DNA from 3 places in the Ensifer sp. Root954 genome. Region 1 is predicted to be linked to each of the others. Evidence: riboswitches for the same ligand, from Rfam matches in the RefSeq annotation. Region 1 holds a riboswitch; each other region holds the start of a gene.
The links. A riboswitch is a leader RNA that binds a small molecule or an ion and turns the genes downstream of it on or off. The one in region 1 is predicted to bind cobalamin.

Region 1 (10,522 bases):
GAGTTCATCGGGTGCACCAGGATGCCGGCCGGGTTCTGGGCAAGCGCCTGGTCGAAAGTGGCGATCTGCTTGTTGACGTCATATTCCGGCGTGCCGGTATATTCGGTCTCGCAGCCGAACTGCTGGCCGGCCTGTTTGAACATTTCATAGACCGGGAACCAGTATTCGACGCCGGATACCATGACGTTCATGACGTATTTTTCGCCGGGCTGGCAGCGAAACGGGTTCGCCGTTTCGGCGCTTGCCGAACCTGCCCAAAACGAAGCTGCAATGACCGCCAGAGCGGTCGTGCTGAGAAATTTGCGCACGCGTCCTCCTCGAGGCCGAAGCCCCTCCCAAAAACCGATAGGGCCGTTTGTTTGCGGCCGCTGAATGTATGAGTTCGCCGGAACTCCTCCTCGACTTCCGACGATTGCGATTTAAGCCGCGGACTCAGCTTCTGTCAATATAATTCATAGCATGAATAATAATTCACGCGCGACGTGGAAAACCTCGGGTCCGGTCCTTCAATCAGCTGTCACGCAGACCCGTTAGAGCGCGATCATGGTTACCCTGCAACAGATCGCCTTTCATGCCGGCTGCTCGCTGGCAACCGTATCGCGGGCGCTCAAGGGCGAAGGTCCCGTCAGCGACGAGATGGTGCGTCGCGTGCGTCGGGCAGCGGCCGAACTCGGCTACCGGCCGTCGCCGGCCACGGGACGCGCCACCAACCGCAGCCAGCCCGTCGTCGGCGTGCTGGTGCCAAGCGTCACCAACCCGGTCTTTGCCGCCTCGCTCGGCGGCATCCAGCACCGTTTACAGGCGGCGAACCATGGAGTGCTGATCGCCCAATCCAATTATGATCCCGCACTCGAGGCGCGCGCCGTGCGCTCGCTGCTCGAACAGCGGCCGACCGGTCTGATCCTGACGCTCTGCGACGCCAAGACCAGCGAGGCGCTTTCGGCGGCGCTGCCGCCGACGGTGCTTCTCAACAACCGGCCGGTCGCACGCTTCGCTGCCGCCGTCACCGTCGACAATTACCGGGCCGGTTTCGATCTCACTCGCCACATCCTCGACCACGGTCACCGCCGCATCCTCGTCGTCTCCGGCCACTTCCGTTCATCCGACCGGGCGCGCCTGCGCTATGACGGCTATTTGGCCGCTATGCAGGAAGCCGGCGCCCGGCCGATGGAGGCGGTCGAGATCCCCTTCGTCGACGGCTATGAAAACCTCGACCTCGCGACGGTTCTTGCGCAGCACCGCCCGACCGCAATCATCGCTTCCAACGATCTGCTGGCGCTCGGCGTGATAGCAGCGCTGCGGCGTGAAGGCCTTTCCGTGCCTGACGATGTCTCCGTCGCCGGCTTCGACGGCATCGCGCTTGGCCGGCTGATGACGCCAACACTCACCACCATCTCGATGCCCGACGGTGACATGGGGCTCGCAGCGGCGGCGCTGTTGCTCGATATGGCCGAGAATGCGTCGGGCTGCCGCCATCTCAATCTCGACTGCCGGCTCTACGCAGGCGGGACTGTTCGCCACCTCGCGTGAGCAAACACGAAAACACCGCCTCGAAGTTTCCTTCGGGGCGGCGTCGATCGATTTGGTTACAGGATCAGCTGCGCGGCAGCAGGCTTTCGACTTCGGCCGCGGCCTCGTCCAGCGCTTCCTTCGGCGAGGCCTGCTGCTCGACGATGCGCGACAGGTTCTCGACGATCGTCTGCGTCACCTTCACCCCGTTGCTACCGGGGAAGGCATACCAGGGGCGCATCAGCGCCATCTGCTCAAGACCAGCGCGGAACAGCGGGTTTTCCTTGTAGAAGTTGGCGAGATACTCAGGCGACTTGGCGGCCAGCTCGTTGTTCGGCACATAGCCGGTGCCGGGAACGACAACCGAGGCGCCATAGGGGCCGGCTGCGAACTTCGCGAACTTCCAGGCGGCCTCCTGCTTTTCGGCGTCGCGCGTCAGGATAACGACGGCGTTGCCGCCGGTCGGCAGCTTGCCCTTTGCCGGGTCGATGAGCGGGATATGGGCAGTGCGCAGGTCGAACTTGTCGCCGACATTCTTGATAGTGTTGCGCAGCGCACCCGTCGTCTGGAAGGCGAAACCGACCTTGCCGGCAACGAAGGCCTGCTCGCCGGCCTGCTTGGTCAAAACCGGCAGACCGCCTTCCTTGACCATGCGGTCGAGCACTTCGACGGCCTTCTCACCTTCGAGACCGTTGAAGGCAACCTTGCTTTCGTCTTCGCTCAGCATCTCGCCGCCGGCGCCGAAGAGCAGCGCGGAGAACATCCAGTCATCGCCCTGCCAGCGGAAATCGATGCCCTCGTTGCCGTCCCCAAGCGCCTTGATCTTGCCCCCAAGCGCAATGACCTCGTCCCAGGTCTTCGGCGGGTTTTCCGGGTCGCCGCCGGCTTTGCGCACGAGATCGGCGTTGTAATACATGATCGGGTTGGAGGTGGCGAAGGCAAGGCCCACCTGCTTGCCGCCCACCTGGGCGAGCTTCAGGATGCTTTCGGAAAAGCCCTGCTCGGCCATGTTGCCGTCCTTGGCGATGAACGGGCCGAGATCAACGGGGACGTCGCGCTCGTTGACCATGCGCAGGCGGTTGAGGCCGATGAAGGTGAGATCGGGCATCTCGGCCGTTCCGGCCTGACGCATGATCGTCTGGATGCCTTCCTCATAAGTCGCCGACGGATTGGCGAAGGTGATCTTGATATCCGGGTTTTCTTCCATGAACTTCTTCGAGATCGTATCCATCACGTCCTTGAAGAAGCCGGGCATCGGATAATGCACCGTCAGCTGGGTCTCGGCGTCGGCGGGGGCTGCGAGCATCAGCGATGCGGCAGCCGCGGTGAAAAGCTGTCTCAGATGTGTCATGGGTTGCGCTCCAGGTTGGACCGTTCAGCCTTTGAGACCGGTCATGGTAATGCCCTCGACAAAACGCTTCTGCGCCAGCAGAAACGCGGTCACGAGGGGAAGGGTGATGATGAGGGTCGCGGCCATCAGCGCGCCGTAGTCGTCGCCGGCTTCTGCGGCGCGGAAGTAGAGAAGGCCGAGTGGCGGGGTCGCATAGTCCTGGTTGGTGACGACGATCAGCGGCCAGAAGAGATCGTTCCAGTGGGCGACGACCGAGAAGATTGCGAAGGCGGTGATCGCCGGCCAGGCGTTTGGCACGATGACGCGCGCGACGATGCCGGCTTCAGACATACCATCGAGGCGTGCCGCATGGATCAGATCGTCGGGCATGGCGCGGAAAAACTGCAGGAACAGGAAGATCGCGAACACCGAGATCGAGAACGGCGCCACTAGCGCTGCGTAGCTGTTCAGCACCGACAACCTGTCGAAGGCCACGTAAATGGGCAGCGCGGTTGCGTGGATCGGCACCAGGAGGCCGAGCATGACCAGCACCATCATGGTGCGGGCCGCCCGAAACTTCAGCTTCGCCATGGCATAGGCGCAAGGGATGGCGACGACGATCTGGATGACGAAGATCAGCGCGCAGACGACAACGCCGTTGAAGAGCAGGGTCGTCATCGAGACGCGCGACAGCGCCTTGGAAAAGTTCTCGATATAGGACCACTGCTCAGGGATCAGCGACAGCGACGAGGAGAAGATCTCGCTCTGAGCCTTGCCGGCGGTCGAGACCATGAAGATGTAGGGCGCGAGGAAGATGAGCGCGCCAAACGAGAGAACGGCGAGGCGAATGAGGCGGGTGACGGAGATGGTGTTGGTCATGCGTAGTGAACCTTCCGGTCGAGCACGCGGTACTGCAGGAACATCAGGACGACGAGGATGGCGAGGAAGACGACGGTCATGGCCGAGGCATAGCCGACGCGCAGATAGACGAAGCCCTCCTGGTAGATGGTGAAGAGCAGCACCTCCGACGCCTTGTTCGGACCGCCCTCGGTCAGCGTCTTCACCGTCTCGAACACCTTCACTGAGTTGATGATGCTGATGGTGGTGACGAACAGCGTCGTCGGCCCGAGCATCGGCCAGGTCACCAGCCGGAAACGATCGAACCAGGTCTTGGCGCCGTCGACTTCCGCTGCGGCATAGAGCTCGCGCGGGATGGCGGTGAGACCGGCAAGGAACAGCACCATGTTGAAGCCGACCGACTGCCAGATGCCGATGATCGACAGACCATAGAGCACCGTGCCGGAGGCCCCGAGCCAGTTGGGGCCGGCAATGCCGAAAACGGCCAAGAAGGTGTTGATCGGGCCGATGGTCGGGTGAAACAGGAACTGCCAGACCGTCGCCATGGCGACGAGCAGCGAGGCCACCGGCAGGAAATAGACCGTGCGGAAGAACGCCCGGCCCTTGGTTTCCGCCTCGATCAGCATGGCGATTGCCAGCGCCAGCACGATCGAAACCGGTGTGACGATCGCGGTGTAGATGGTGGTGTTCCAGAGCGAGCGGCGGAAGGTGCGGTCGCTGAAGAGTTCGGCATAGTTCTCGAAGCCGACAAAGCGGAAGCTGCCGTAGCCGAGCTCGAAATCGGTGAAACCGAGAACGATCACCGCCGCGGTCGGTAAAAGGATGAAGAGGACGAGCAGCGTGATGGCCGGCAGCGCTAACAGCCAGGCAATGCGGGCCTCGCGGCGATCGGGATCGGTGGTCGCGGCACCGATCGCCGTCTGGGTCCGCAGCCGCTGCGCCGGCTGGGCGCCGTCTCGCAGAGATGAATGCTGAGGCATTGCCTCCAGCCGATCTCCCCCCTTGTGGGGGAGATGCCCGGCAGGGCAGAGGGCGGTATCCACGAAATCCGCCGCCCCTGCCGCCGTATCCCGATTGGAACCCGCCTTAGCCATGGATCTTCTCCAGCGTCGCGGCGATAGCGACCCGCTCGGCTGGCAGCCGGGTGCCCTCGCCGTCGAACAGCATCGCCCGTTCCGGCATGAACTCGACGTCAACGGGCTGACCGATCGCGAGCACCGCGGCCTCGGCAGGTGCTGACTTGGCAGTGACCAGCTCGCCGATCGCATCGAGGCGGGCGTAAACGATTACCTCAGAGCCGAGGAACTCCATACGCTCGACCCGCGCGCTCAACCGGCCGGCGCTTGCCGCATGGAAGCGCACGAATTCCGGGCGGATTGCGAGCTTCACTGAAGCATCCGGCGCCTGTCCGCGGCTTGCCAGAAGCACCAGATCGCCGAAACGCACGATGCTCGCCGTATCCGTGCGGGTCTCCAGCACGTTGATCTTCGGCTGGCCGAGGAAGCGTGCGACCTCGATATGGGAGGGGTTGTCGTAGATCTCCTTCGGGGTCGCCAGTTGCAAGAGATTGCCGCCGATCATCACTGCCACTCGATCCGCCATCGACAGCGCTTCCGACTGGTCGTGGGTGACATAGAGCGTCGGCACGCCGGCGCGGCGGTGGAGATCGACGATCTCGCCGCGGGCATGGACGCGCAGGTTGGCATCGAGATTGGAGAGCGGCTCGTCCATCAGGAAGACGGCCGGGCGGCGCACCATGGCGCGGGCGAGCGCCACGCGCTGGCGCTGGCCGCCGGACATCTGCCCGGGCTTGCGGTCGAGCAGGTGATCGATCTTCAGCGCCAGCGCCATTTCCTTGACCTGGCGCTGGATATCGCTGCGGATCTGCTTCTGCCCCGGCATCAGATTGCCGATCACAGGCAGGCGCTGCGCCGCTGTCAGCCGCCGCATCGCAAGCGGCACGGCGATGTTCTCGCCCGTCGTCAGGTGCGGATAGAGGGCATAGGACTGGAAGACCATCGCGACATTGCGATCGGCCGCCGCCATGCGCGCGACGCTGCGGCCGCCGATGACGATCTCGCCGCCGTCGCCATGATCGAGACCGGCGACGATGCGCAACAGCGTGCTCTTGCCGCAGCCGGAAGGACCAACGAGCGCGATGAACTCACCCGCCTCCGCCTGCAGGCTAACCCCCTTCAGGATCGCGTTGCCGCCATAGGACTTGGTGATACCCTCTAGCGAAAGCACGCTCATTGCGCGGCCTCCACACGGACCGTCTTCTTGGCCGCCAGCGGGTAGACCTCTTCGACGATCGGATCGAGCAGGTGGCTGGTCAGTCCCGGCACCGCGATGATCTCGCTTTCGACGTTGACGTCGCTAAACTCGTGTACGACGGCGCCGACCAGCCGCTCGCCCGGCATCGGCCGTTCCAGCGTATCAATGATGAAGGAGGTCGGCGGTGCCCAGACGAGCGACGTCCCGGCGTGCTTGCCCGTCCAGGCCCAGTGCAGGTGGCCGCTTGCATGCAGCGCCACCTCGGCTTCGGCGAAAAGATCAAACAGGCGTTGGCGCTGGCGCGGACGGATGCCCCAGTAGCCGGTGTCGCCTTCGCCCGGATCGTCGACGAAGAGCGGCTTGTGGGCAAAGACGGCCACCCGGCGGCCGTCGCGGCTGAGCAACTGTTCCTCCAGCCAGGTAAACTGCCTGTCTTCTTCGTCCTCGAAGCCGATCAGCAGGCTGTTGAGGCCGAGCAGCCGCCAGTCGCCATGGTCGCGGCCCCAGTAGTCCGGACCGGCGAGCCGGCGCCAGCGGGCAAGCCGAACTGGATCCACCGGCTGGTGCGAACCCGGCAGATGGCCGACATCGTGATTGCCGGGAACGATCAGCACCGGCATCGAGAGCTGGCCGATCAGATCGAGCGAGAAGGTGATGTCGTCCTCGTGGTCGGCGCCATCGATGGTGACGTCGCCGGTGTGGATGACGAGATCGGGTGCCACCGCCTCGATCCAGGCGCGAACCGGTTCCCAATTGCCGTTGAAGTGGCTTTTGGCGGGGCTGAGATGGGTGTCGCTGATCTGGACAATTTTCATGGAAACGGGCCTCCGACGATGGCTTGCGGTATCCGCGTCGGAGGGCTGATACTTCCCTTCTCTGCGGTTGGCCGCAGTCTTTAGGGAGCCGCCATGTCAGTTTGGTAACAGCCGTTCTCAGCTGATTTTCAGTTTCTCCATGAAAGCGTCATCTTCAGAAGACCGACGGGCCGAGTAGGCCCCGTTGTGTCTCTACATTGCGCCGCGGTAGGTCCGACGCGACGCCGGACAGGATTGCTCCATCACGGTCGAAAGCATGGCGTTCGACGCATCGGCCTCGGCGACGACCCAGTCGCGAAAGGCCTGGATCTTCTTCTGCCGCCTGGTGCTTTGCGGATAGACGAGCCAATAGGCGCGGCCGTCGCGCACCACATGCTCGAACGGCCGGATGAGCCTGCCGCTCTTCAGTTCATCCATCAGGAAGGTCGAGACGGCAATCGCAATGCCGTGATCCGCAAGGATTGTGGCGACATCCATCGCCTGCACGTCGAAGATCAATTCGGTGCCATTGCTTGCCGGCGGCTCGACGCCGGTTTCGATCATCCACCGCCGCCACCAGCTGGCGTTGCCGAAACGCCGGACTCTCAGAACGTCCGCGGGCTCCTTGAGCTGGTGCTTTTCCAGGAAGGATGGCGTGCAGACAGGCACGTAATCGAGCGGAAACAAGGGAAAGACATCGTTGCCCGGCCAGTCGCCGGCGCCGCTGCGCACCGCGAGATCGATGGCGTCACGTTTGAAATCGACCAACTCGGTCGACATGTGCACCCTGATGCTGATGTTGGGATGCGCGGTCTGAAACGACGCGAGGCGCTGACCGAGCCAGCTCGACACGACGGTTGGCAGCACCGAGATGTGCAGGTGATGCTCGGTCTTGTCGGCGATCTCCGAGAAGGCCGCCCCCAAGAGATCGATCGCTTCGGTCACCTTCGGCGCTAGCTGCCGCCCGGCGCCGGTCAATCGCACCTCGCGCGGAAGCCGAACGAACAGCGGCGCGCCGATGCGATCTTCCAACAGCCGGATCTGATAGCTGACGGCCGCCTGCGTCATGCCGAGCTCTTCGGCGGCGCGGGTGAAACTCAGGTGCCTGGCGGCGGCCTCAAAGGCGCGCACCGCACTCATGGGAGGAATCTTGCTCATGGAACTGAGATAAGCATTCTTTATGCCAGCATGCGAGAAATCGCTTTGCGCGAAACGGCAAAAACCCTCACTTTTTTCGCGAACACACGCCCTTGAAAGAAGTGAGGATAGCAATGCTTAGCGCAGTGCGATCAACGATTTACCATGTCCTGAACTGGGCCGATAAGACCCTCAACCCTCCGGTTGCCATCGACACGTTCAACGAGTTCCAACTCCGGGATATCGGCCTGACGCGAGATCAAGAGCATATCCGCGCGCGCGTTGGCGACGCGGCGGATCCGTGGCAGTGGCCGGAGGAGGACGCTTCGACCAAACCGCAACCGTCCCGTGAGCGGAAAGCAATGGAAAGACCTCGTCCTGCCATTGTCTCGCCGCGGGCGGCGGCGGGAGAGAATAAAGACATAAGCATTTCTTTATGCGATTGACGAAAAACTCGGAACAGGGCATTGTCGCCCCATCGTGGTTCTTCGCCCGCCTTTGGAGGGACGGAGCTAAGAGGGAATTCGGTGCGGCGCCAGACAAGCGCCCATGCCGGAGCTGCCCCCGCAACTGTAAGCGGAGAGCGGCCGTTCGAAGATGTCACTGAGGGAGACGCCTCGGGAAGACGGAACGGTCCGCGACGACCCGCAAGCCAGGAGACCTGCCGCGATGAACAACGTCCACGGGCGGGGTGTCCGATGAGGCGCGTTGAGGACGCGGGATCGCTCTCGCGCCGCGGCTGCGTCGCATTCAAGCCTTGCCCATAACCTTCGGGGTAAGGAAATGACCATCAAGACTGCCAATCTCGGTTTCCCGCGCATCGGCCGCCGTCGCGAATTGAAATTCGCGCTCGAACGCTATTGGGCCGGAAAGGCCAGCCGCGGCGAACTTCTCGATACCGGAGCCAAGCTCCGCGCTGAAAACTGGGCCGCGCAGAAAACGCGCGGCATCGACATCATCCCCTCCAACGACTTCTCCTTCTACGACCACGTGCTCGATGCCGCCGTGCTTGTCGGCGCAATCCCGCCGGCCTATGGCTGGACGGGCGGCCCGGTCGATCTCGACACCTATTTTGCCATGGCGCGCGGCTCGGCCGGAACGCCCTGCGCCGCCGGCTGCACCCATTCGGGAAGCAGCAGCGGCACTCCCGCGCTCGAAATGACAAAGTGGTTCGACACCAACTATCACTACATGGTGCCCGAGTTCGACAGGGATCAGCGCTTCGAGCTCACCCACAATCGGCCGCTGGAAGCCTTCCAGGAAGCTCAAGCCCTCGGCTATCGCACACGCCCGGTGCTCATCGGCCCGGTGACACTGCTGAAGCTCGGCAAATCGAAGGGCGGCGACTTCGATCCGGTCGATCTGATCGAACGGCTCCTGCCCGTTTACGTGAGGGTCCTGGCGGAGCTTGCTGACGCCGGCGCCGATTGGGTCCAGATCGACGAGCCTTGCCTGGCGCTCGATCTCGCGGACAAGGATCGTCGCGCCCTCGACCTCGCCTATCGCACGTTCGACACCGACGTGCCCGGACTCAAGATCATGCTGGCGACCTATTTCGGCTCGATCGGCGACAACACGGCAACGGCGTTGGCGCTGCCGGTCGATGGACTGCATGTCGATCTCGTGCGCGCGCCGCAGCAGATCGACACGCTCATCCAATCGGCTCCGGCGGACCGGGTCCTATCGCTCGGGGTCATCGACGGCCGCAACATCTGGCGGACCGATCTGGCCAACCTGTTCCGCCGGCTGCAGCCTCTGACTTCGACCCACGGCCGCGACCGCATCGAGCTCGCACCTTCATGCTCACTCCTGCACGTGCCGATCGATCTCGAGCTGGAGCGTGCGCTTGATCCGGAACTTTCCTCCTGGCTCGCCTTCGGTACGCAGAAACTCGACGAACTCAGCCTGCTTGCCAGCGCCTTCGAGCCGGGGCTTGCCATTTCCGAGCACGTTTTCGCCGCCTCGATCGCGTCCGCCCAGGCGAGGCTCACCTCACTCAGGATCCATGATCCTTTGGTCGCCGGGCGCTTGAAAGCGCTGACGGATGCGGACAGCAAGCGGCAGTCCCCGTTCGCGGGTCGCCGGGCACTGCAGGCGAAGAAGCTGTCATTGCCGCTCTTCCCGACAACGACGATCGGATCCTTCCCACAGACATCGGAGGTTCGGCAGGCCCGTTCACTGCATGCGAAGGGCGAACTCAGCTATGTCGACTACACCGCCTATCTTCGCCGAGAGACCGAACTGGCGGTGCGCTGGCAGGAAGAGGTCGGCATCGACGTACTCGTTCACGGCGAGTTCGAGCGCAACGACATGGTGCAATATTTTGGCGAGCAGCTCTCGGGCTACGCCTTCACCCAGAGCGGCTGGGTGCAGAGCTACGGATCGCGCTGCGTGCGTCCGCCTGTTATCTTCGGCGACGTTTCGCGACCAAACCCGATGACGGTCGAGTGGGCGACCTTCGCGCAGTCGCTGACCGATCGCCCGGTCAAGGGCATGCTGACAGGTCCGGTCACCATGCTGCTATGGTCCTTCGTTCGTGACGACCTGCCACGTTCCGTGGTGTGCCGGCAGATCGCACTAGCACTGCGCGATGAAGTCTCGGATCTCGAGGCCGCCGGCA
Region 2 (10,522 bases), on a different contig from region 1:
TGGTGACCGCGCTGATAGGCACGGTGCTGGCGGTGCCCAACGTCATCTCGGTGGCGCTGGCGCTCTCCGCCTGGATCTCGATTTCCTACCAGATCCGCATGGAGGAAACCCACCTCGCCAAGGTCTTCGGCGACGCCTACGGTGCCTATTGCAGGCGTGTCCGCCGGTGGGTTTGACGCAGGGCTCCCCCTCAGGCTGCGACGCTTCCAGCGTCTGCCGAACTGCGCGACGTGGCCCGACGGATCAGGAAGGCGCTCGCGCCAATTGCCTTCAATCTGCATGCCGTCCTCCCGCTCGTCACAGCCGCTGCATGTGTCGGATTACGGCTTGACTAAGGCGAACATTCAGTGACAGGCACCAGACCAGGCGCGCTCAAAACACCGCCAGCAACAGCGCCCCGGCGGCAATGAAGGCGACGCCGAGCCAGTTCATCAGGTTGAGCTTTTCACCGAGGAAGAGCACGCCGAAGATTGCGACCATGACGATCGAGAGCTTGTCGATCGGCGCCACGCGGGCGGCGTCGCCGAGCTTGAGCGCGCGGAAATAGGCAAGCCAGGAGGCGCCGGTGGCAAGACCGGACAGCGCGAGAAACAGCCAGGTGCGTCCGGAGATTTCCGATGGCTTCTGCCACTGCCCTGTCGCCGCCACGATGGCGGCGATCACGCAGAGGATGACGACGGTGCGGATCAGCGTTGCGAAGTCGGAGTTGATCTGCGCAACCCCGACCTTGGCAAACACCGCCGTGAGCGCAGCGAAGGCGGCCGAAAGCAGCGCCCAGAACTGCCAGCTCTGGCTCATCAGAACTCCACGCCCTGCTGCGCCTTGATGCCGGAACGGAACGGATGCTTGATCAGCTCCATCTCAGTGACGAGATCGGCGATTTCGATCAGGTCTTCTTTCGCGTTGCGGCCGGTGAGCACCACATGCGTCATATGCGGCTTTTCTTCCTTCAGGAAGCGCACCACTTCGGCGACGTCGATGTAGTCGTAGCGCAGAGCAATGTTGATCTCGTCGAGCAGCACCATCGAGTTGCGCTCGTCACGGATCAGTTCCTTCGCCTTCTCCCAGGCCTTTTCAGCCATCGCAACATCGCGGGCGCGATCCTGCGTTTCCCAGGTGAAGCCCTCGCCGAGCGTGTAGAACTGGCAGACATCGCCGAAATGCTTCTCGATCAACTCGCGCTCGCCGGTTGCCATCGCACCCTTGATGAACTGCACGACGGCGCAGGGCATGCCGTGGGCGATGTGGCGAAAGATCATACCGAAGCCGGCGGTCGACTTGCCCTTGCCCTTGCCGGTGTTGACGATGATCAGACCCTTCTCGTCGGTCTTCGTCGCCATGATCTTTTCGCGCGCTGCCTTCTTCTTCGCCATCTTCATGGCGTGGCGGGCATCGTCCTTCTCGGCCGGGGCTTCGCCGCCTACTGTCGTCTCGTCGCTCATGATCACTCCCTCAGTTCTCAAGTTCGGGATGGGCAGACGCCCTCGTCCCGCTTCGGTTCCTTTTCGCACTTCACTGAGCAGCGAAACGGAACCAGGTCTTTGTTTCCAAGCAATTCCGGACGGATTACCGCCAGCCCGGAACCGCTCTATTCATTGCCGGCACGAAGCCGGGTTGCTGCCGTGCCGATGCCGGCAAGTTCAAACCGCGCCGAATTCGAGCGCGGTGTCCAGAGATTGCGGTCGATTGCTTCAAGCAGGCGTTCGGCAAGCTCGGCAAAGGCGGCCGGGTTCTTGACGCGCATGAAGTCAGCCACGCGCTCGTCGACGATGAACGCCTGATAGGCGGCCTCGAAATGATGGTCGCGCACCGCACCCGTGGTCGCGGCAAATGCGAACATGTAGTCGACCGTGGCAGCGATCTCGAAGGCGCCCTTGTATCCGTGGCGCATGACGCCATCGATCCACTTGGGATTGACGACGCGGGCCCGGACCACGCGGCCGATCTCTTCTTCGAGCGACCGGATCACAGGCTTTTCCGGACGGGAATGGTCGTTGTGGTAGATCGCCGGACGGTGACCGCCGAGCTGTTCGGCGGCAGCGCTCATGCCACCTTCGAACTGGTAGTAGTCGTCGCTGTCGAGCAGATCGTGCTCGCGGTTGTCCTGGTTCTGCACCACCGCCTCTATCGTGCGCAGGCGCTCCTCGAAAAGATCGCGCTCGGCCTTGCCCTCCTCGCCGGCGCCATAGGCATAGGCGCCCCAGGTAAGATAGGCCTCGGCGAGATCGGCTTTGGTTTCCCAGCCCTTCTCGTCGATCAGCGCCTGCAGGCCGGCGCCATAGGCACCGGGCTTTGCGCCGAAGACGCGGTAGGAGGCGCGACGCGCGGCCTCGGCAGCCTCGACACCTTCCCCTTCCAACCGTCGGCTTTCCGCCCGCATGCGTGCGGCGATCATGTTGTCGGCATCGTCTTCCTCCAGCGCGCCGACGGCGCGGATCGCCTTGTCGAAGAGCGCGATCTGGTCCGGGAAGGCATCGCGGAAGAAGCCGGAAATGCGCAAGGTCACATCGACGCGTGGGCGGCCGAGGACCGCGAGCGGCACGATCTCGTAGCCCATCACCCGGCGAGAGACCATGTCCCAGGTGGGCTTGGCGCCGATCAGCGCCAGGGCCTGGGCGATGTCGTCGCCGCCGGTGCGCATGTTCGCCGTGCCCCAGGCGGTCAGGCCAAAGGAGGACGGCCATTCGCCATGGTCCTGCAGGTAGCGGCGGATCAGAAGCTCGGCCGATTTCTTGCCAAGCTCGTAAGCCGCCGGCGTCGGCACGGCGCGGCTGTCGACCGAGTAGAAATTGCGCCCCGTCGGCAACACATCCGGCCGGCCGCGCGTCGGCGCGCCCGATGGACCGGGGGCGACGAAGCGGCCGCTGAGACCGGTGAGGAAGCCGGTCATCTCGGCGGCACCCGAGTTTGAAATCGACGGCTTCAGGCGCGTTTCGATTTCGCCGAGCACGACGCGGGTGTTGGCCCAGTGGTCCGGGCAAGCCAGTTCACCCGACACGAGATTTGCGGCAAGCAACTCGATGCGCTCGACCGTATCGCCGGCGGTGCGCCAGGGGGCGTCCGAGAGGTCAGCGAGGATGGACGGTTTCGGGCCCGTCCAGGTGTCGGACATGACGCAGTCGAGCGGGTCGAAAGGTTGGGCGTCGCGTGCGGGGTTGCCCCCGGCCGAGGTGGGAATAGCGACCCCACGCAGCCCCGCATCCGCTGCGATCGCCCGCTGCAGGCTCTGGTCGCCGCCCTCGCCGAGACCGCGGGGCACGCGCGCCAGCGCTACGGTGAGGTCCGTCAACAACCGCCCTTCCGGCGCGACGCCGAAGATGTGCAGGCCGTCGCGGATCTGCATTTCCTTGAGGTCGCAGAGATAGGCGTCGAGCTTTTCCAGCGCCTTGTCGTCGCTGTCGCCCCTGTCGATGCCGGCGTCGCTGTCGAGGCCGATGTCGCGCACGAGGTCGAGGATCTGGCGGCTGAGCAGCCTGAGGCGGCGCGGATCACCGCCGGCGGCATCGTAATACTCGTCGACGAGCGCCTCCAGATCCTTGAGCGGCCCGTAGGATTCGGCGCGCGTCAAGGGCGGGGTCAGGTGGTCGATGATGACGGCGCTGGTGCGGCGCTTGGCCTGTGTACCTTCGCCGGGATCGTTGACGATGAAGGGATAGATGTGCGGCAGCGGCCCGAAGATCGCTTCGGGATAGCAGGTTTCCGACAGCGCCAGGGCCTTGCCCGGCAGCCATTCGAGGTTGCCATGCTTGCCCATGTGCACGATCGCCTGCGCGCCGAACTGCTGGCGCAGGAAGGCGTAGAAGGCGAGATAGCCATGCGGCGGCACGAGGTCCGGCGAATGGTAGCTTTCCTTCGGATCGATGTTGTAGCCGCGCGCCGGTTGGATGCCGACGATCACCTCGCCGAAGCGGGCGAGCGGCAGCGCGAAGGCGCCATCGAGGAAGAAGGGATCGGCCTCCGGCACGCCCCAGCGACCGGCAACTTCATCCCTTATCTGTTTCGGAAGCGAATCGAAGAACGTCTTGTAATCGTTCAGCGAAATACGCTCGCGAATTTCGCGGTCATGGCTCGCCGCATTGGTCGGCCCGGCCATCAGATAGCGGATCAGCGCGTCGCCATCGGCGGGAACCTCACCGACCGCATAGCCTTCCCGCGCCATGGCGCTAAGCACCTCGACGGTACCGGCCGGCGTGTCGAGCCCGACACCGTTGCCGAGGCGACCGTCGCGGTTCGGATAGTTGGCCATGACGATGGCAATGCGGCGCTCGGCGGGCTCTGCCCGGCGCAGCTTCGCCCAGTTGACGGCAAGATCAGCGGCAAAGCGCACCCGGTCTTCGAGCGGCTCATGGCCGACGATATTGGCCTCCACCTTGGCATCATAGATCGACGCCGCCTTGAAGGAGACGGCGCGCGCAAGGATGCGGCCATCGACTTCGGGGAGTGCCACGTTCATGGCGAGGTCGCGCGCCATCAGCCCCTGCGGCGACGTTTCCCATTGCGCCCGCGACGAGCCGGAGAAAATCACCTGCAGCACCGGCGCACCGGTCGATTCCAGCACCGTCGGCTGACGGTCGGCACCGGGCGACGAGACCGCAAAGCCAGTGGCGTTCATCACCACGTCGGGTGCGGCCTCGGAAAAAATCGCCTGCAGCGTGCCGACGGAAACGGCATCCTTGAGGCTTGAGACGAACACCGGCAGTGCCCGCACACCTTCAGCCTCCAGCGCATCGATCAGCGCCTCCACCGGCCGTGTCTCGCCACTCTGCACGAGCGCGCGGTAAAAGCAGATCCCAACCGTCGGGGGTTCGAATCCCTCCCTCGCTACCATCCGTCCCTGAACAAGGGACTGCCATTCGCTGACGCCGATCACGCCAGCACCCGGCCACCAGATGCCGGCCTTCAACAGGGGCTTTGCCGGCTGCGGCTTCTCCGCACCTGTGACCAGTGCGGCCGCATAGTCGAGAAACAGCCCGGCATTGTCCGAGCCGCCTTCGGTGAAGTAAGCCCAAAGGCGCTGGCGGTCGTCGGCTGCGACGGTGGAGAAAGGCTCCAGCCCCGGATCCGGCTTGTCGTCACCCGGCAGAACCGCGATCTCGAAACGATGGGTGACGGCAGCCGCATGCAGGGCTTCCAGCAGATAACGGAAATAGCTGGCGCCACCGAGCGGCCGGACGACGATCAGCTTGGCGTGACGCGCCGTGCGCTCGACGTAAGTGTCGACCGACATCGGGTGCATCAGGCTCATCAGGCTGGCGATGCGCAGGCTCAAGCCTCCGTCGCGTCGGCCGTGAGCCGCGGCGATCGAGGAGAGCTCGGTGTCGGCGGCCGAGAGGAAAAGGATATCGGCCGGCGTTTGCCCAAGGTCGATCGCCTCGTTGCCGTCGGCGATCGTTCCTTTCTGGGCGAGAAGCAGATGCATTCGTCTTGTCCGGTGGGGCAATTCCGAACGAAAACGCTAAAAGCGTTTTCCATCCGGAACTGCATTATTTCAATGCGTTAGATCATTTCATTCAAGAATGATCTAGACGAGCGCGGTGATCGCAGCGCGCACCGCCGCCTCGTCCATGTCGTGCAGGCCGATGACGACGAGGCGCGTACCGCGCTTTTCGCCGGCGCCCCAGGCGCGGTCGTAATACTGGTCGATGCGGGCGCCGACCGCCTGGATCAGGAGGCGCATCGGCTTGCCGGGCACGTCTGCAAAACCCTTGAGGCGCAGAACGTCGTGCTCCGCGATCACGCCCTTCAGGCGATCGATGAACGCCGAGGGATCGGCGATCGAACCGAGCTCGACGACGAAGCTGTCGAACTCGTCGTGATCGTGCTCCTCACCTGCCTCGTGCTCCATCTCGTGATGCGACTTGCGGTTGGCGATATCGCTTTCCGTGCCGACACCGAGGCCAAGCAGGATGGCAGCGGCGACTTCGCCGTTCTTCGCCTCGATCATCGTCGGCTTGCGGCTGGTGCGCGAAGACACCTCGTCGCGTACGGCCTTGAGGCCGGAGGCATCGATCAGATCGGTCTTGTTGAGAACGATGAGATCGGCGGCCGTCAGTTGGTCCTCGAACAGCTCCTCGATCGGGCTTTCGTGATCGAGATTGTCGTCCTCGACGCGCAGCGCATCGACCTTGTCGTGGTCGTCGGCAAAGCGGCCAGCGGCAACGGCGGCGCTGTCGACCACCGTGACGACGCCATCGACGGTCACTTCGCTGCGGATATCCGGCCAGTTGAAAGCGGCGATCAGCGGCTGCGGCAGGGCAAGGCCCGAGGTTTCGATGATGATGTGGTCAGGACGGTTTTCACGCTCGAGCAGCTTCGTCATGGTCGGGATGAAATCGTCAGCCACGGTGCAGCAGATGCAGCCATTGGTAAGCTCGATGATGTCGTCCTCGGTGCAGGCCTCGGCACCGCAGCCCTTCAAGACATCGCCGTCGACGCCGAGATCACCGAACTCGTTGATGATCAGCGCGATGCGCTTGCCGTCGGCGTTCTGCAGCAGGTTGCGGATCATCGTCGTCTTGCCGGCGCCGAGGAAGCCGGTGATGACGGTCGCCGGGATCTTGCCCTGGTTGGCTCTCGCAGTGGTCATGGATCAACCCTTCATTTTCAGCGGCAAACCGGCCGCGACAAAGTAAACTTCAGCGGATTTCTCCGCAACGATCTGGTGAAGCCGGCCGGCATGGTCGCGAAACTCGCGGGCCATGCGGTTCTCGGGCACGATGCCGAGGCCGACCTCATTGGAAACAAAGACGAGGCGCGCCCGCGCCTCAGGCAGATACGCAACAAGGGCGGCGAACTCCGCCGTCATGTCGCGCTCTTCCAGCATGAGATTGGTTACCCATAGCGTCAGGCAGTCGATCAGGACCACATGGCTGGGATCATCGATGCGTCTGAGGATGCCGACGAGATCGAGCGGCTCCTCATGCGTCGTCCAGCCCTCGCCGCGGCGCGTCCGGTGATGGTCGATGCGCTCGCGCATTTCGTCGTCCCAGGCGCGGCCCGTTGCGACATAATGCATGGTGAGGCCGGACGCTTCGACGAGCCTCTCGGAAAAGCTGGACTTGCCGGAACGGGCGCCGCCAAGGACCAGCACGGGCCCGGCGCTGAGACTGCTCATCGTGGCTGCCTCAACATTCCCAAAACAGCCGTCGGTGGCAAAAGCCATCGGACGCGCCACGGGCGCGTTCTTGAAAACATCTGCGAGCCAAAACAACCTCCGTGATGGCGTTGGAGACAAAAGTCCCCTCGGGCGGAATGCCCATGCCGGATGGCAGGTCTCCTGGCTCACGGCGTCACGGGCCGAACATCGCCTCGCCCTTAAACGGCAAGGTTCCGATGTCAGGGCCCGAGCGGCCCGCCTCACCTTCCCGGCGTCTTTCCGGTGCCACAGCGAACCTTTGCGCGTCGTCTCCGACGCATGGGCGCTGTGAGGGACATCGTGAAAGGCGGACGATTCGTAGAAGAAGAGGCGTCCAAACCCGGCTGATCACGATGCCACGCCAGTGGCTTTTCCGGCTTGATCCCCGACCTGCCCCGATTGCCCATGCAACCGGCCGACAGCCCGGCACCAAACCCGATGGCGAACCCTGACCGTTCTACAGTCGCGGGGTCGGCTGCGATAAGGATGCCCGATTTGGGTCCATCCGTCACATTCCCAATTATTCCCCCAGATCGCCACGACAAGGGGGAACCATCCAACACCTGATGATTAGGAAGCGGGCAGCCCAAAGTCAATCGACGCATGCGACGCCTCCCCGGCCGAGTTGCGCCACGCGACGATTTGTCGGGCGTCAGGCACGACGGCGGTGTGAAGGGAACCGATGTCGAAACCTAGTGCTATGGATAGCAAACTGCTGCTAACACGTGTGTCAAAAATGCCGAGGGCGAATCTCGCCAGAAAGGGAACCTTTCGAGTGGATACCGACCTGCGCCGCGTCGTCCTCATCGTCTCCCTGTTGAACCTCGGCTATTTCGGGGTCGAACTCCTTGTCGCGCTTTCGATCGGCTCGGTGTCCCTCATGGCCGACAGCGTCGACTTCCTCGAAGACGCCTCCGTCAACATGCTGATTTTCTTTGCTCTGGCCTGGACGGCGCGGACCCGCGCGCGGGTCGGCATGGCGATGGCGTTCATTCTACTGGTACCGGCGCTGGCCTTCCTTTGGACGGCCTGGGCGAAGTTCATGGATCCGGTCCCGCCAGAGCCCTTTGCCCTGTCCCTGACCGGACTTGGGGCGCTGGTGGTCAACCTCTTCTGCGCCTATCTGCTCGTCGCCTACCGTCACACGAGCGGCAGCCTCACGCGGGCAGCATTTCTCTCGGCCCGCAACGATGCCTTCGCCAATGTGGCCATCATCGCCGCGGGTCTGGCGACAGCCTATCTGTGGCAGTCGGCCTGGCCGGACCTGATCGTCGGCCTGGGGATTGCCCTGATGAACATGGATGCCGCGCGGGAAGTCTGGGAAGCCGCAAGCGAGGAGCACGATGTCGCAGCGTAGTTCCGCCGGATAAGCTCGTTCCTCCTGTTGGGCCCGACGTACCGGACCTGCTGACTGACCGTTGCCGCGCCGCTAGCGGCTGAGCAACTCGTCCAACCAGCGACGATCGAGCACAGCCTCCAGCTCGTTCGCGACATCGTCGAGCGCCGCATCGACCGATTGGCGGTAGTTGTTGGCGCCGCCTTCGATGCCGAAACTCTTGAGCAGCGCGCCACGATAGGCGTCGCTGGTGAAGAGCCCATGCAGGTAGGTGCCCATCACGCGGCCATCGGCCGAAAGCGCGCCGTCGGCGCGATTGTCGATGCGCACCGATGGCCGGCCACAGTCTGCACCTTGCGTCTTGCCAAGATGGATTTCGTAGCCTTCGAGCGCCACATCATGCTCCAGAGACCAGGCGCGGCTGTTGCGCACCGTCTTTTCCGGCGCCATCTCGGTCTCGACCTCGAGCAGCCCGAGACCCTCGACCGCACGTTCGCCGCCCTCGATGCCGAGCGGATCGGTGACGCGCCGGCCGAGCATCTGGTAGCCGCCGCAGATGCCGATGACCCGGCCGCCCCGGCGCACATGACGTTCGAGGTCACGGTCCCACCCTTGCGCACGGAAATCGATGAGGTCGCCGATGGTCGACTTCGACCCGGGAATGACGACGAGGCCAGCGTCTGCCGGAATGGGACTGCCAGGCCGCACGAAGACGAGATCAATCTCCGGTTCGGCGGCGAGCGGATCGAGGTCGTCGAAATTGGCGATGCGCGACAGTACCGGGACGGCAACCTTCAGCGCCCGCCCCTCGCCGCGCGTCAGCTTCTCCAGCACGACGGAATCTTCGGCAGGCAGGCGTGCCGCCGCCTTCAACCACGGCACGACGCCGAAGCAGGGCCAGCCGGTGTAGCGGTTGACGGCAGCAATGCCGTCGTCGAACAGCGTGACCTCGCCGCGGAACTTGTTGATGAGATAGCCGGTCACCATGCGCCGGTCTTCCTCGGGCAGGATCGCATGCGTGCCGACCAGCGAGGCGATCACCCCGCCGCGGTCGATGTCGCCGACCAGCACGACCGGCACGTCGGCCCGTGTCGCAAAGCCCATATTGGCGATGTCGCCGGGCCTGAGGTTGATTTCGGCCGGCGAGCCGGCGCCTTCGACCACCACGAGATCGGCACCGGCCGATATTTGTTCGAAACTCTCCATGACGGCGCCCAGCAGTTTGGGCTTGAGCGCCTGATATTCCCGCCCCCTAGCCTGCCCGGCGACCTTGCCCTGAACGACGATCTGGCTGCCCACGTCCGACTGCGGCTTCAGGAGCACCGGGTTCATGTGCACCGACGACGGCACGCGCGCGGCCAGCGCCTGCAGCCATTGCGCGCGGCCGATCTCGCCGCCGTCGTCGGAAACGGCGGCGTTGTTCGACATGTTCTGCGGCTTGAACGGCCGGACCTTCAGGCCCTGATTGGCGGCAAGCCGGCAGAGCCCCGCCACCAATACCGATTTTCCGACATCCGAGCCGGTTCCCTGCAACATGATCCTGCGTGTCATGCGGCCATCGGTAACACTGAAACGGGCAGCGGCAAAGGTCTGTTTCGACACGATTTCGCCGCAATTGACAAAGCCCTTTCACGCATTGTTTCGCGCTTTCGCAAGGCTTGTCGAAAATGTCGCGGCCGATAGCCAGAATGCGACATGGCGTGGCGAGTTTGGCATTCAATTTTTTGCAGCGCACACCTATATCAGCGGCATAGCAACACGCCCCGGAGGATAAGCCTCCGGCCTCTCAAGGTTCATGTCCATGCTGTATATTTTCAGCAAGCCCAATTTCGTTCAGATCGCCTGGAACTCGAAGGTTCCGTCCAGCCAGTCGCGCGTACGCAACCTCGTCGTCGACGCACCCTTCGGCCCGCTCGGCGTCATCCGCACGTCGAACGTCGGCTAACGCCAGCGATCGGGGCGCAAGCCCCTTCGAGCTCTCCTCCCAGAGCCTCCTCCACCGCCCCTCCGGGGCGGTTTTTTTATGTCCGGCATTGGCCCTGAAATGCGAA
Region 3 (10,522 bases), on a different contig from region 1:
ACCACCCGCCTGCATCCTTTGCGCAGCATCGACCGCGTCAAGGCAGCGGTGGAAAAGAGCACGAAATGCGCACGGCCGATCGACCTCTTCGAGATGATCGTCGTCGAATTCCAGCGCACGCTGATCTCGCTGGTTCTGGAACTGACCGAGGACCTGAACGTCATCGAGGACCATGTTTATGGCGAGGCTGGGCATCGGCAGCAGCCGGGACTTGCGCCGCTGCGGCGCACGGTGGTGCGGCTGCATCGGCACCTTCGCACGATCCTCGCCTTGCTCAGGCGGGCGGGCGCATCGGATGAGGACGAGGTACCGCCCGGGTTCATCGACGCCGCCGAGCGGCTTTCCGATCGGCTCGAAGCGGTCGACCGCGACGTCTTCGCGCTGCAGGAACGCGCGCGTCTGCTGCATGAAGAGATCGACAGCAAGATCTCGTCGGAGACCAATCGGCATCTTTACATCCTGTCGCTGATGACCGCCTTCCTCCTGCCGCCGACGCTCGTCACCGGCTTCTTCGGCATGAATACCGGGGCGCTGCCCTTCGCCGACGGCACCGGCACGCTCTATGCGGCGTTGTTCATCGCACTCTCCATGGGCTTTGCCTGGTGGATTCTCCGGCGGATCGGCATTCTCTGAGACGCGGTTCGGAACTCTCCCCAGGCGTTCGGTGTTGTTTGGAGCGACGTCCCCGTAGACCGTGGAGATTGGAAACATGGCGCTCAAGCGAATGGACAACATAGGCATCGTCGTCGAAGACCTCGAAGAGACGATCGATTTCTTCCGCGAACTTGGCCTTGAGCTCGAAGGGCGGGCGACGATCGACGGGGAATGGGCCGGGCGTGTCACCGGGCTCGGCGATCAGCTTGTCGAAATTGCCATGATGCGCACGCCGGATGGCCACAGCAGGCTCGAGCTTTCCCACTTCCTCGCACCACCGGTCGTCGCCGATCACCGCACTGCCCCGGTCAATGCGCTTGGCTACCTCCGCGTCATGTTCGCGGTCGACGACGTCGACGAGACGGTTGAGCGGCTCCGCAAACGCGGCGCGCAGTTGGTCGGCGAAGTGGTCCAGTATAAGGACGCCTATCGGCTTTGCTATATCCGCGGCCCCGAGGGCCTGCTCATCGGGCTCGGCCAAGAACTTTAGCCACTGCAGGACAAGTTTTCGCTAGGCACGGCGCGATCATCGGCCAGGCCCATCGCTCCCAGCTATGGCGGCCTCATGTGATCCCAGGCGAAAAAGGGCCAGGAGCGAAAGCGCCCGGCCCGGCCTACCCTTTAACCATAGGGCGAATAGCACTGGCGGCGCGGGCCGCCATAGGGCTGATAGGTATTGTCGTAGGCCCGGTATGAGCGGTAGCGGTCGTAGCACCACTGCACATGGCGGCTGCCATAGACGGGGGCAGGACGCGTGTAGCGCGGCGGCTGGGCGATCGCTCCACCGATAATCACTCCGGTGCCGAAGGCTGCCATCGGATACCACCAGCCATTGTAGTAGCGATAGCCAGGGCGGCGGTAGTTATAACCGCGGTAGCCGTTGTAGTAGTAATAGCCGCCACGACGCTCCATGCCCGGTCGGCGATACTGGACGTTCTGTGCATCGCTCTGCCGCTCAAGGCGCGGCGGTGTCGGCGTGAAGGCTTGCGACGGGGCGGCCGACGTCGCCAGCACAGCCACCGCAACGGCCACGGAAAACCACCGGCTCATCCCGGACTTCAGCACGTTCTTCATAAAATCCCTCCATCACCGAACGCATTTTGCGCGGCCCGGTTTCGGGTTGCCGCGGCATTTCAACCTTTCCATGATTTCACCCGGACCGAGGCCGATACGGGGATGTCCCTCAGCCGGGAAATCCGAAATCGACCGATAACGCATAAGTCACCGGTTTTGTTCCATCTTCCGCCTCCTGCGGGATCAGGTGGCGCGGCCAGCACCCGTTGCTGCAGCAAGGCATTGCCGCATCGTCGACCAACGCCTTCCCGGCTGATCGTCAGATCGCGAACATGAAAGCAATTGCTTATATACAGCCACAGGTCGGTATACATTCGCGCGTCGCTCCCGCACAGTCCGCTCGGGGGCTGGGATTTACGATGCGTTAACGATACTGTCGGCAATCTCAGAGAATGGCAAAGCGGTGTATCTCCACGACAGGGATGATTCTGCGCCTCGCGACCTTCATCGGTCTGGCTTTCGCGGCGGCGATCGCACGCGCCGGTGAACTGGAGCCCTGGAAGACCAAGTCGAATGCCATCATCGTCGACGCCTATGAGATGAACAGCATCGACTGGGAAACGATGCTTGGCGACAAGCGCGTTTCCGGTTTCATCGCCAAGGCCTCCGACGGCCTGCCCGAAAGCTTCTCCTGCACCGGCGACCACAACGGCGACACCTTCAACCACTGCAAGACCATGTGGCGCAAATACGCCGTCAGCCGCGAGCTCTACCAGACCCGCCGGATGATTGCCCGTTCGCACGGGCTGCTGTGGGGTGCCTACCATCTTGCCCGCCCGGGCAATCCCGTCGACCAGGCGAACCATTTCCTCGATTACGCCGATCCGCGCGACGACGAACTGATGGTGCTCGATCTCGAGGGCATCGATCCGGACAAGTACATGTCGCTGGAGGACGCCGCCATCTTCGCCGGGCACATCAAGACCCGGACCGGGCGCTACCCGATCCTCTATACCAACCACATCACCGCCAAATACATCGCCGCGCACCGGGCCAAACACCGGCTGCTGTCGCGCCTGCCGCTCTGGTACGCCCGTTACAAACCGGATATCCGCCAGGTTTTCCCGATGGGCAACTGGGATAGTTACGCGCTGTGGCAGTTCTCCTCGGGCATCAACTGCGGCAAGCGCCGCTGCCCCTACCGCGTGCCGGGAACGCTTGACGACATCGACGTGAATGTGGCGGCAATGTCGCCGCCGGCGCTGAAAGCGATCTGGGCACAGGGCGCCTTGCTGCCGGAAAAGCCACTGCCACTGATGCTCGTCGCCCAAGCCGAGCGGGGAACGGGCATGCAGGCGATCGCAAGGGCGACTGCGATGTTTAGCGAGCCGCTGCTCGTGAGCCGCGCCGACGCTACGAGCGGCGCCGGCAGCGGCGTCGACATGTTGGTGACCGGCTCGATCGATTTCGCCCGCCAGGAACGTGCCCTGCAGGTGGCGATCGCCGGCAATGATGCCGCCCAGGGCGCATGCTCCAAGACGGAGGCCGGCACCGACGCCCCGGCAAGCGTTTCAGCCAATCCGATCCCCTGCAACGCGCCCTAAAGCCTCTCGCTTGAAAAAGCATTCACGCGACAGGCACTAAGCGCTTGTTGTTATGCATGTCGTTGCCGCAAAACCGCTGCACACTTTTGCGCGACATCATTAAAGCCTTCAAGCTTCGATCTGGACGTCTCCGAGCGGTCGCGAGCAGCAGGCGAGGATGTAGCCCTCATCGATCTCGTCGTCGAGAATGCCGCCATTGTGGCTCATATCCACCTCGCCTGAGACCTTCATAACCCGGCAGGTGCCGCAGATGCCGCCTTCGCAGGCAGCGCCGATCCTGACGCCGTTGGCGCGCGCCGCCTGCAGGATCGTCTGGCCGGGCTTGGCCTCGATCTCCTTGCCGCTCATGGTGAAGGCGATCTTGGCGGCCTGGACCTCGCCCTCGTCACCGGCGCCGGCGCGCACGGCAATCTCTTCCGCCGCAGGTGCGGCGGCCGGCTGGAAGCTCTCCTCGTGGTAGCGGCCCATGTCGAAACCGGCCGATTTCAGCATCTCGCGCACGCCGCGCATGAACGGTTCGGGGCCGCAGCAGAAAACGGTGCGGTCCATGAAATCGGGCGCAAGCAGCGGCAGCTTGGCGCCATCAATGCGGCCGCGAAGCCCGTGCCAGCCGTGGCGTGCCTCATGTCCCTCGACGATGAAGCCGAGGTTCAGCCCGGACATCTGCGTCGCCAGAACCTCCAGCTCCGAACGGAACAGCAGGTCCTCCGGACGACGCGCGCAGGAGATGAAGGTCACATCCGTCTCCGGCACGCAGTCCGCCATCCAGCGCGTCATCGACATCATCGGCGTGATGCCGGAGCCGGCCGAGATAAACAGGTATTTGTCGCCGGGATGGCGGACGAAGCTGAAATCGCCGAGCGGGCCAAAGGCGCGGAGTTTCATTCCGGGCTTCAGGTGCTCGAACATCCAGCGGGTGCCGATGCTGTCTGACTGCGCCTTGACGGTGACGGCGATCGACAGCGGCCGCGAGGGCGTCGACGACAGGGTGTAGGTGCGCATCACTGGCTCGTCGGCGACGGGCAGTTCGAGGGTCACGAATTGCCCAGGCAGATAGCGAAACCAGGCGGGCTTTTCGGCCCGGAAGGTGAAGGTCATGACATCGGCGGTCTCGACGACCGCCGATGTGCATTCGAGCATCTGCTGCCGGTCGATCCAGACATGCAGCGCGTCGAAATGGTGAAACGAAGAGGCCATCTGCATGTCAGGCGACCCTTGAAAGCGGAGCCGCGTCGCCGGCAAGGCGCTGCTCCATGAACTTGCAGTACCACTCGACGAACTGCATCACGCCACCCTCGTGCTCGGGCGAATAGGGACCGGGCTCATAGGCCGGTGAGCGGATGCCGAAGGCATTTTCCTCGACGATCTGACGGTCCTGATCGTTGGTCTCGGTCCAGACATGCGTCAGTTCTTCTAGATTGTAGTCGACGCCTTCGACCGCATCCTTGTTGACGAGCCACTTCGTCGTCACCTGCGTCAGTTCGGGCCCGAGCGGCAGCACCCGGAAGGTGATGGCGTGGTCGGCGAGCACATGGTTCCAGGTGGTCGGATAGTGGAACATCAAGAGCGTGCCGATCTGGCTCTGGGAGACGTCGGCGGACAGGGCCCGCCTGACGGCGCGGGCGCCCGACATGGTGTAGCTTTCGGCATTGTCGACAAGCGGCATGCGGGCGGCGCGGAACTGACCGGTCGGCGACATCTTAAATTCGCTCGGCAGGCCCTCGGCCTCGCACTTCGCCCAATGTTCTGCGATCACAGGATCATCCTTGGCGCCCTGCACCCCGGTCGCCGTCGGCGCCTCAGGATAGGTGCGGCAGAGTTCCGGATGATTGGCGGCGCAATGGTAGCATTCGCGGTTGTTTTCCCAGACGAGCTTCCAGTTGCCCTTCTCGATGATGGTGCTTTCGAACGCGACCTTGGTTTCGCCGAGCCGATGCGGCGCGAGATAGGGCAAGGCCATGTCGCGGAACGCCGTGAAATCCATCGGCTTTTCCGACAGGTTGATGAAGATGTAGCCGCCGACCGTTTCGCAATGGATCGGCTTCAGACTGTGGGCGGCCTTGTCGAAATCCTCTCCCATCTGCCGGGCGAAGAGCAGCGAGCCGTCGAGTTCGTAGGTCCACTGGTGATAGGGACAGACAAGCTTTGCCGACGAGCCTTTCGCCTGCGTGCAGACGCGCGAGCCGCGGTGGCGGCAGGAATTGTGCAGCGCCCGGATGGCGCCCTGGCGGTCGCGGGTGATGACAACGGGGTAGTCGCCTACCTGGACGGTGAAGTAATTGCCGGCCCGCGGGATCTCGCAGTCATGGCCGATAAACAGCCAATCCTTGTACCAGATGTTTTCCAGATCCTGCCTGTAGTAGTCGGGATCGATGTAAAAGGCCCGGTCGAGGCTGTAGCCGTCCCGCCTGCCCTTCAGCTTTCGAAGCATATCGTTTCTGGTGTCCATGTCCTGTCCTCATGCGCCATGTTTCGGAGAGGCAGGACAGGAACCCGCACGGGCGCACGCCCATGCGTTTGAGGCTCCGATCCGGCTGCCCGCCGCAACCCGTTACGGTTATGTCCGTCAAGGCTGGTTTCCGGGCTCAGGAGCCGTCCTTTCGGACCTGCCCGGCGCCTTCCCGGACGAACCGTCCAGTGGCCTTTGCCGAGGCTTTCGCTCCACCACCGTTGCGGGGGCAGCGCCGGGATTTGACCGGCTTCCCAATTCTCCATCTTCCCTTCGAAGACGGCACCTTGAGTAAGGATATGTAATCGCGGAAGTCGCCTTGGCAGCTGCCCGATAGCGACATCCAATTCCAGAATGACGACACGGAAAAAACCGCCACAAAAGGCCACCGTCTTAGAATTTTTACATTGCAAACATATAGATAGATCACATCTTGGGCATTTGCCGACTTTTGCGGCGCGGTCGGCGCAGATGCGGGAGGGTTTCGCCCGTTTGCGACATCGCGTCAGATAGAGAACGCTAATGATGCAGCCAGGACGAAATCATTCATTAACCATGAGCCGCTAGCCTAGCCGGCGGACGAGAGAGGTCCTGCAGGCAGGCAGATGGCGCGCTGACGATCATGGCAAAGTTGAGATACTACGACGCGACAGCCGAGAAGCTGCCGACAATCCCGCCGAAGGTGGCGGTTCATACCGAATTCCTGCGCACGGGCCGGATCAACCGCAGGCAATGGTTGCCGAGCGAACGCCGGTATTTGAGCTATGAGGAAGTCGCAGACAGGACGGGCAAGAAGCTCAGCACCGCCGGCGACACGACCCATAAGCGGATCAACGGGTTCCACACCTCGATCCAGTTCCCGAAGATGATCTTCCACCGCACGCTCGTCGGCCGGCCGCATCTCGGCTACTGTCACGTGACGGCGGCGCGTACGCCGGTTACTCCCTCCAAGGACATCACCTGGTCCTTCTACTTCGCCAACTTCTTCTGCAACCTGGGCGACGAGACGCATTTTTTCGAGAGTATCCAGCCCGGCTATTCACGCATGTACTTCGCCGTCGCCATCGAACCGGGCGCCGAAGCCGGGCAAATGGTCATCAACCGCAACTTTCGTGACAACGGGCTGCTGTTTCGCACCGATGATCCCAAGGTCGCGCTGAAAAACGTACTGATGCTTGGCGCCAAGGATGACGCGTTGCGTCGCATCATTCGCAGCCTCTGAGCCGAACCGGTTCCTTCAAAGAAAATCGTTCTGTTTTTCCGGTGCGTCCGTTAAGGAAGCGTCGGAAAGGAAACGGCATGGCTGAGATCATCGACACGGATAGAGAACCGGACCGCGCGATCGCGCGCGCCTGCGCCGTTCTTGCCGAAGGCGAGCCGGTCGCCATTCCGACCGAGACCGTCTACGGCCTTGCCGCCGACGCTACCAATCCCGATGCGATCAGTCGCATCTACGAGATGAAGGGGCGCCCGCGCTTCAATCCGCTGATCTCGCATGTTTCCGACATGGCGATGGCCGAAGCCCATGTGCATTTCGATCCGATTTCGAGGCAGCTGGCCGAAGCCTTCTGGCCGGGCCCGCTGACGCTGATCCTTCGGCAGCGCGCCGACAGCACGGTTCATGCGCTGGCGTCCGCCGGCCTCGACACGCTCGGCATCCGCATGCCCGACGGTTTCTCGCGCCGGGTAATCGCCCACTTCGGGCGACCACTGGCCGCACCCAGCGCCAATACGTCGGGCAAGATCAGCCCGACCAGTGCGGTCCATGTGGAAGCCGATCTCGGCGAAAAACTGAAGCTGATCCTCGACGCCGGCCAGGCCCAAATCGGCCTTGAATCGACGATCATCAAGGTAGACGGCGACGAGATCCGGCTGCTTCGGCCGGGTGGCCTCGATGCCGCCGAGATCGAACGCCTGCTTGGCCGTCCGGTGACCCGGCCGGAGACGGCGGGAGCGACGATCGAGGCGCCGGGCATGCTCGCCTCGCACTACGCGCCCGGCGCTGCCGTCCGGCTCGATGCCGCCGAGGTGCATGCGGGCGAAGCCTTGATCCGTTTCGGCGGCAATCGGATCGCCGGCGAAGAGCAGGCGGCCGTCGTTCTCGATCTCAGCCCGACTGGCAATCTGCGCGAAGCCGCCGCCAATCTCTTCGACTATATGAAGCGGGCGGATGCCAGCGGCGCAGAGACCATCGCCTTCGGGCCGATCCCTTCGGACGGGTTGGGGGAAGCCATCATCGACCGGTTACAACGGGCGGCGGCACCACGAGGGTAAGATAGTGTGCGGCATCTTCTCCGCACCCACCCTCATCGAACGGCACCAATTGCGGTTATGATCGCCGCCGACCAGGAACCGAGGACCAGATCCTCAGATCGACCGATCCGATAGCGCGCGCAGGCGCAATGCGAAGTGAGGCCCATGACCACCCTTCCCTCTCCCGAACTCATCGCTTCCTTCGCCGAGATCGTCGGCAACACCAACGTGCTGACGGACGAAGCCGACAAGGCGCGCTATCTCGTCGAATCGCGCGGACTTTACCGCGGCACGACGCCGATGGTCCTGCGTCCGGCCAACGTCGACGAGGTCTCGCGCATCATGAAGCTCGCGAGCGCCACCCGCACGGCGATTGTGCCGCAGGGCGGCAACACCGGCCATGTCGCCGGGCAGATCCCGCGGGAGGGCAAGGCAGACATCGTTCTTTCGCTGGAACGGCTGAACCGCATTCGCGACATCGATCCGGTCGGCAATGTCATCGTCGCCGATGCCGGCTGTATCCTCGCCGATATCCAGAAGGCGGCGGACGAGCACAATCGCCTGTTCCCACTGTCGCTCGGCTCGGAAGGTTCAGCCCGCATCGGCGGCAATCTCTCCACCAATGCAGGCGGCACCGCCGTGCTTGCCTATGGCAATATGCGCCAGCTCTGCCTCGGCCTCGAAGTGGTGCTGCCGACCGGCGAAATCTGGGACGGGCTGCGCCGGTTGAAGAAGGACAATACCGGTTACGACCTGCGCGATCTCTTCATCGGTGCCGAGGGCACGCTCGGCGTGATCACCGGCGCCGTGCTCAAGCTTTTCCCGAAGCCGCTCGGGCATCAGGTCGCCTTTGCCGGAGTCGGCAGCGTCGAGCATGCGCTCGCTCTGTTCGAAAAGGCGTCCAGCCTTTGCGGGCCGGCGTTGACCGGCTTCGAGCTGATGCCGCGGCTCGGCGTCGAATTCACCACCAAGCACATCCCCGGCGTTCGTGATCCGATGGAAACGGTCCATCCCTGGTACGCGCTGATCGATATCTCGACGTCCGATAGCGCCGAAAGCGCGGAACGGATGGTGCAGGACCTGCTGGAGCAGGGATATGCGGCCGGCCTCGTCGAGAATGCAGTGATTGCCGCCAACGAGACACAGGCGAAGGCGCTGTGGCACATGCGCGAGAGCATGTCGCCGGCACAAAAGCCCGAGGGCGGCTCGATCAAGCACGATGTCTCCGTGCCCGTCTCCAGCATTCCGGCCTTCATGAAGGAGGCGGATGCCGCCGTTGTGAAAGCGATCCCCGGCGCCCGCATCTGCTCCTTCGGCCACATGGGCGACGGCAACATCCATTACAACATTTCGCAGCCAGTCGGCGCCGACAAGCAGGCCTTCCTCGACCGCTGGCGCGAAATCAACGCCATCGTCCACGGCATCGTTCTGAGCTACAACGGCTCGATCTCCGCCGAGCACGGCATCGGCCAGTTGAAGCGCGACGAACTCGCCGAGGTCCGGGCGCCGATCGAAATCGAGCTGATGCAACGCATCAAGCACGCGTTCGATCCTGCAGGTATCATGAACCCCGATAAAGTGCTGCGCGCCGACGGTTGACGACGCGCCGTTTCGCGCGGTGCGCGGCGATGCAGCAACAGTCTTGGGCTGACCGTCAGACGGCGTGCGTCAGCGGCCGCCTGCGCGCAATTGCGAGAGCGACAGCAAGGTCTCGGCACTGACGCCAGCGCTGCCGCCGCCAGTCAGAATCGCGAGACCGGGCGATACATCCTGGTTGTTCTCGACGTCGTAGAGCGCCGTGAAGCGTTGCAGAAGCTTCTCAAGCTGACCCGGCTGCTGCAGTTCCTTGATGTTGACGGTGCGCTCGATAAAGGCCGCCTGGGCCTCGATCTTGGCGTTCTGCAAGCCCTCCGGCATGCTGTAGGCGGTCTTGATGACCTCGAACAGGGCGCGATCGGCCAGGATGTCGTAGGCCGTGTTGATGTCCGAGGCCTTGCGCTTGAAATAGAGCGCCAGGCGAATGCCGCCGTTATCGGCGCCCTCCTTCTCTTCGAGCGACTGATTGAGGAAGAGATCAACGGTGGTGACGAGACCGCGGCGGGTCTGGATCTGCCCTGCCTCGCCCCTGACGATCTTGCCGTCCTTGTCGAAGTTGAAGGACGAGACGATCTCGCGATACTTCAGCCCATTCGGGTCGGTGTTGATGAAGCTCTTCGGATCTTCGAGATCCGACGTAAACATACTCCTGAGATAGTCGGACTTGACCGTCTCCGGATCGATACCTGCGCCGACGAGAACCATGTCGACCAGCCGGCGGTTCTTGAGGAAGGCATCCAGCGTTTCGATCTTCGCGATCTCGGAGGTGTAATATTTGGCTTCTTCCTGGGCCTTTTCCTTCGCGATCTTCTTCTCGTCGTCCGTGCCGAAGCGGGACTTGGCGACGATATAAGCCCGCGCCGTATTCATGATGTCGCCGTCGCTCTGGGCGAGTTTTGGTGCGCCGAGAGTCCCGTCCGGATTGAAGTTGAACGCTTTCACGAGCTTGACG

Region 2: linked by a shared signal. The riboswitch ahead of cobU (bifunctional adenosylcobinamide kinase/adenosylcobinamide-phosphate guanylyltransferase) and the one ahead of metE (5-methyltetrahydropteroyltriglutamate--homocysteine S-methyltransferase) in region 1 are both predicted to bind cobalamin.
Region 3: linked by a shared signal. The riboswitch ahead of ASE71_RS15175 (aromatic ring-hydroxylating oxygenase subunit alpha) and the one ahead of metE (5-methyltetrahydropteroyltriglutamate--homocysteine S-methyltransferase) in region 1 are both predicted to bind cobalamin.

The regions. Positions count from the first base shown of each region.
Region 1 covers NZ_LMJM01000001.1:173,700-184,221, forward strand. The annotation lists gene ASE71_RS00680 (substrate-binding domain-containing protein) at 1-308, opposite strand, end outside; gene ASE71_RS00685 (LacI family DNA-binding transcriptional regulator) at 544-1,530, shown strand; gene ASE71_RS00690 (ABC transporter substrate-binding protein) at 1,595-2,860, opposite strand; gene ASE71_RS00695 (carbohydrate ABC transporter permease) at 2,885-3,718, opposite strand; gene ASE71_RS00700 (carbohydrate ABC transporter permease) at 3,715-4,791, opposite strand; gene ASE71_RS00705 (ABC transporter ATP-binding protein) at 4,784-5,950, opposite strand; gene ASE71_RS00710 (metallophosphoesterase family protein) at 5,947-6,786, opposite strand; gene ASE71_RS00715 (LysR substrate-binding domain-containing protein) at 6,979-7,905, opposite strand; gene ASE71_RS00720 (hypothetical protein) at 8,037-8,348, shown strand; cobalamin riboswitch at 8,367-8,586, shown strand; gene metE (5-methyltetrahydropteroyltriglutamate--homocysteine S-methyltransferase) at 8,686-10,522, shown strand, end outside.
Region 2 covers NZ_LMJM01000027.1:81,403-91,924, reverse strand. The annotation lists gene ASE71_RS22355 (methyltransferase family protein) at 1-176, shown strand, start outside; gene ASE71_RS22350 (EamA family transporter) at 373-798, opposite strand; gene cobO (cob(I)yrinic acid a,c-diamide adenosyltransferase) at 798-1,442, opposite strand; gene cobN (cobaltochelatase subunit CobN) at 1,589-5,419, opposite strand; gene cobW (cobalamin biosynthesis protein CobW) at 5,522-6,586, opposite strand; gene cobU (bifunctional adenosylcobinamide kinase/adenosylcobinamide-phosphate guanylyltransferase) at 6,590-7,114, opposite strand; cobalamin riboswitch at 7,249-7,707, opposite strand; gene ASE71_RS22325 (cation transporter) at 7,911-8,492, shown strand; gene ASE71_RS22320 (cobyric acid synthase) at 8,565-10,022, opposite strand; gene ASE71_RS36535 (hypothetical protein) at 10,273-10,416, shown strand.
Region 3 covers NZ_LMJM01000023.1:231,309-241,830, reverse strand. The annotation lists gene ASE71_RS15200 (transporter) at 1-633, shown strand, start outside; gene ASE71_RS15195 (VOC family protein) at 710-1,144, shown strand; gene ASE71_RS15190 (BA14K family protein) at 1,276-1,704, opposite strand; gene ASE71_RS35770 (hypothetical protein) at 1,788-2,042, opposite strand; partial or broken gene ASE71_RS15185 (glycoside hydrolase family 25 protein) at 2,121-3,158, shown strand; gene ASE71_RS15180 (hybrid-cluster NAD(P)-dependent oxidoreductase) at 3,381-4,475, opposite strand; gene ASE71_RS15175 (aromatic ring-hydroxylating oxygenase subunit alpha) at 4,477-5,721, opposite strand; cobalamin riboswitch at 5,825-6,026, opposite strand; gene ASE71_RS15170 (DUF6656 family protein) at 6,344-6,943, shown strand; gene ASE71_RS15165 (L-threonylcarbamoyladenylate synthase) at 7,021-7,995, shown strand; gene ASE71_RS15160 (FAD-binding oxidoreductase) at 8,140-9,573, shown strand; gene ASE71_RS15155 (DUF1217 domain-containing protein) at 9,643-10,522, opposite strand, start outside.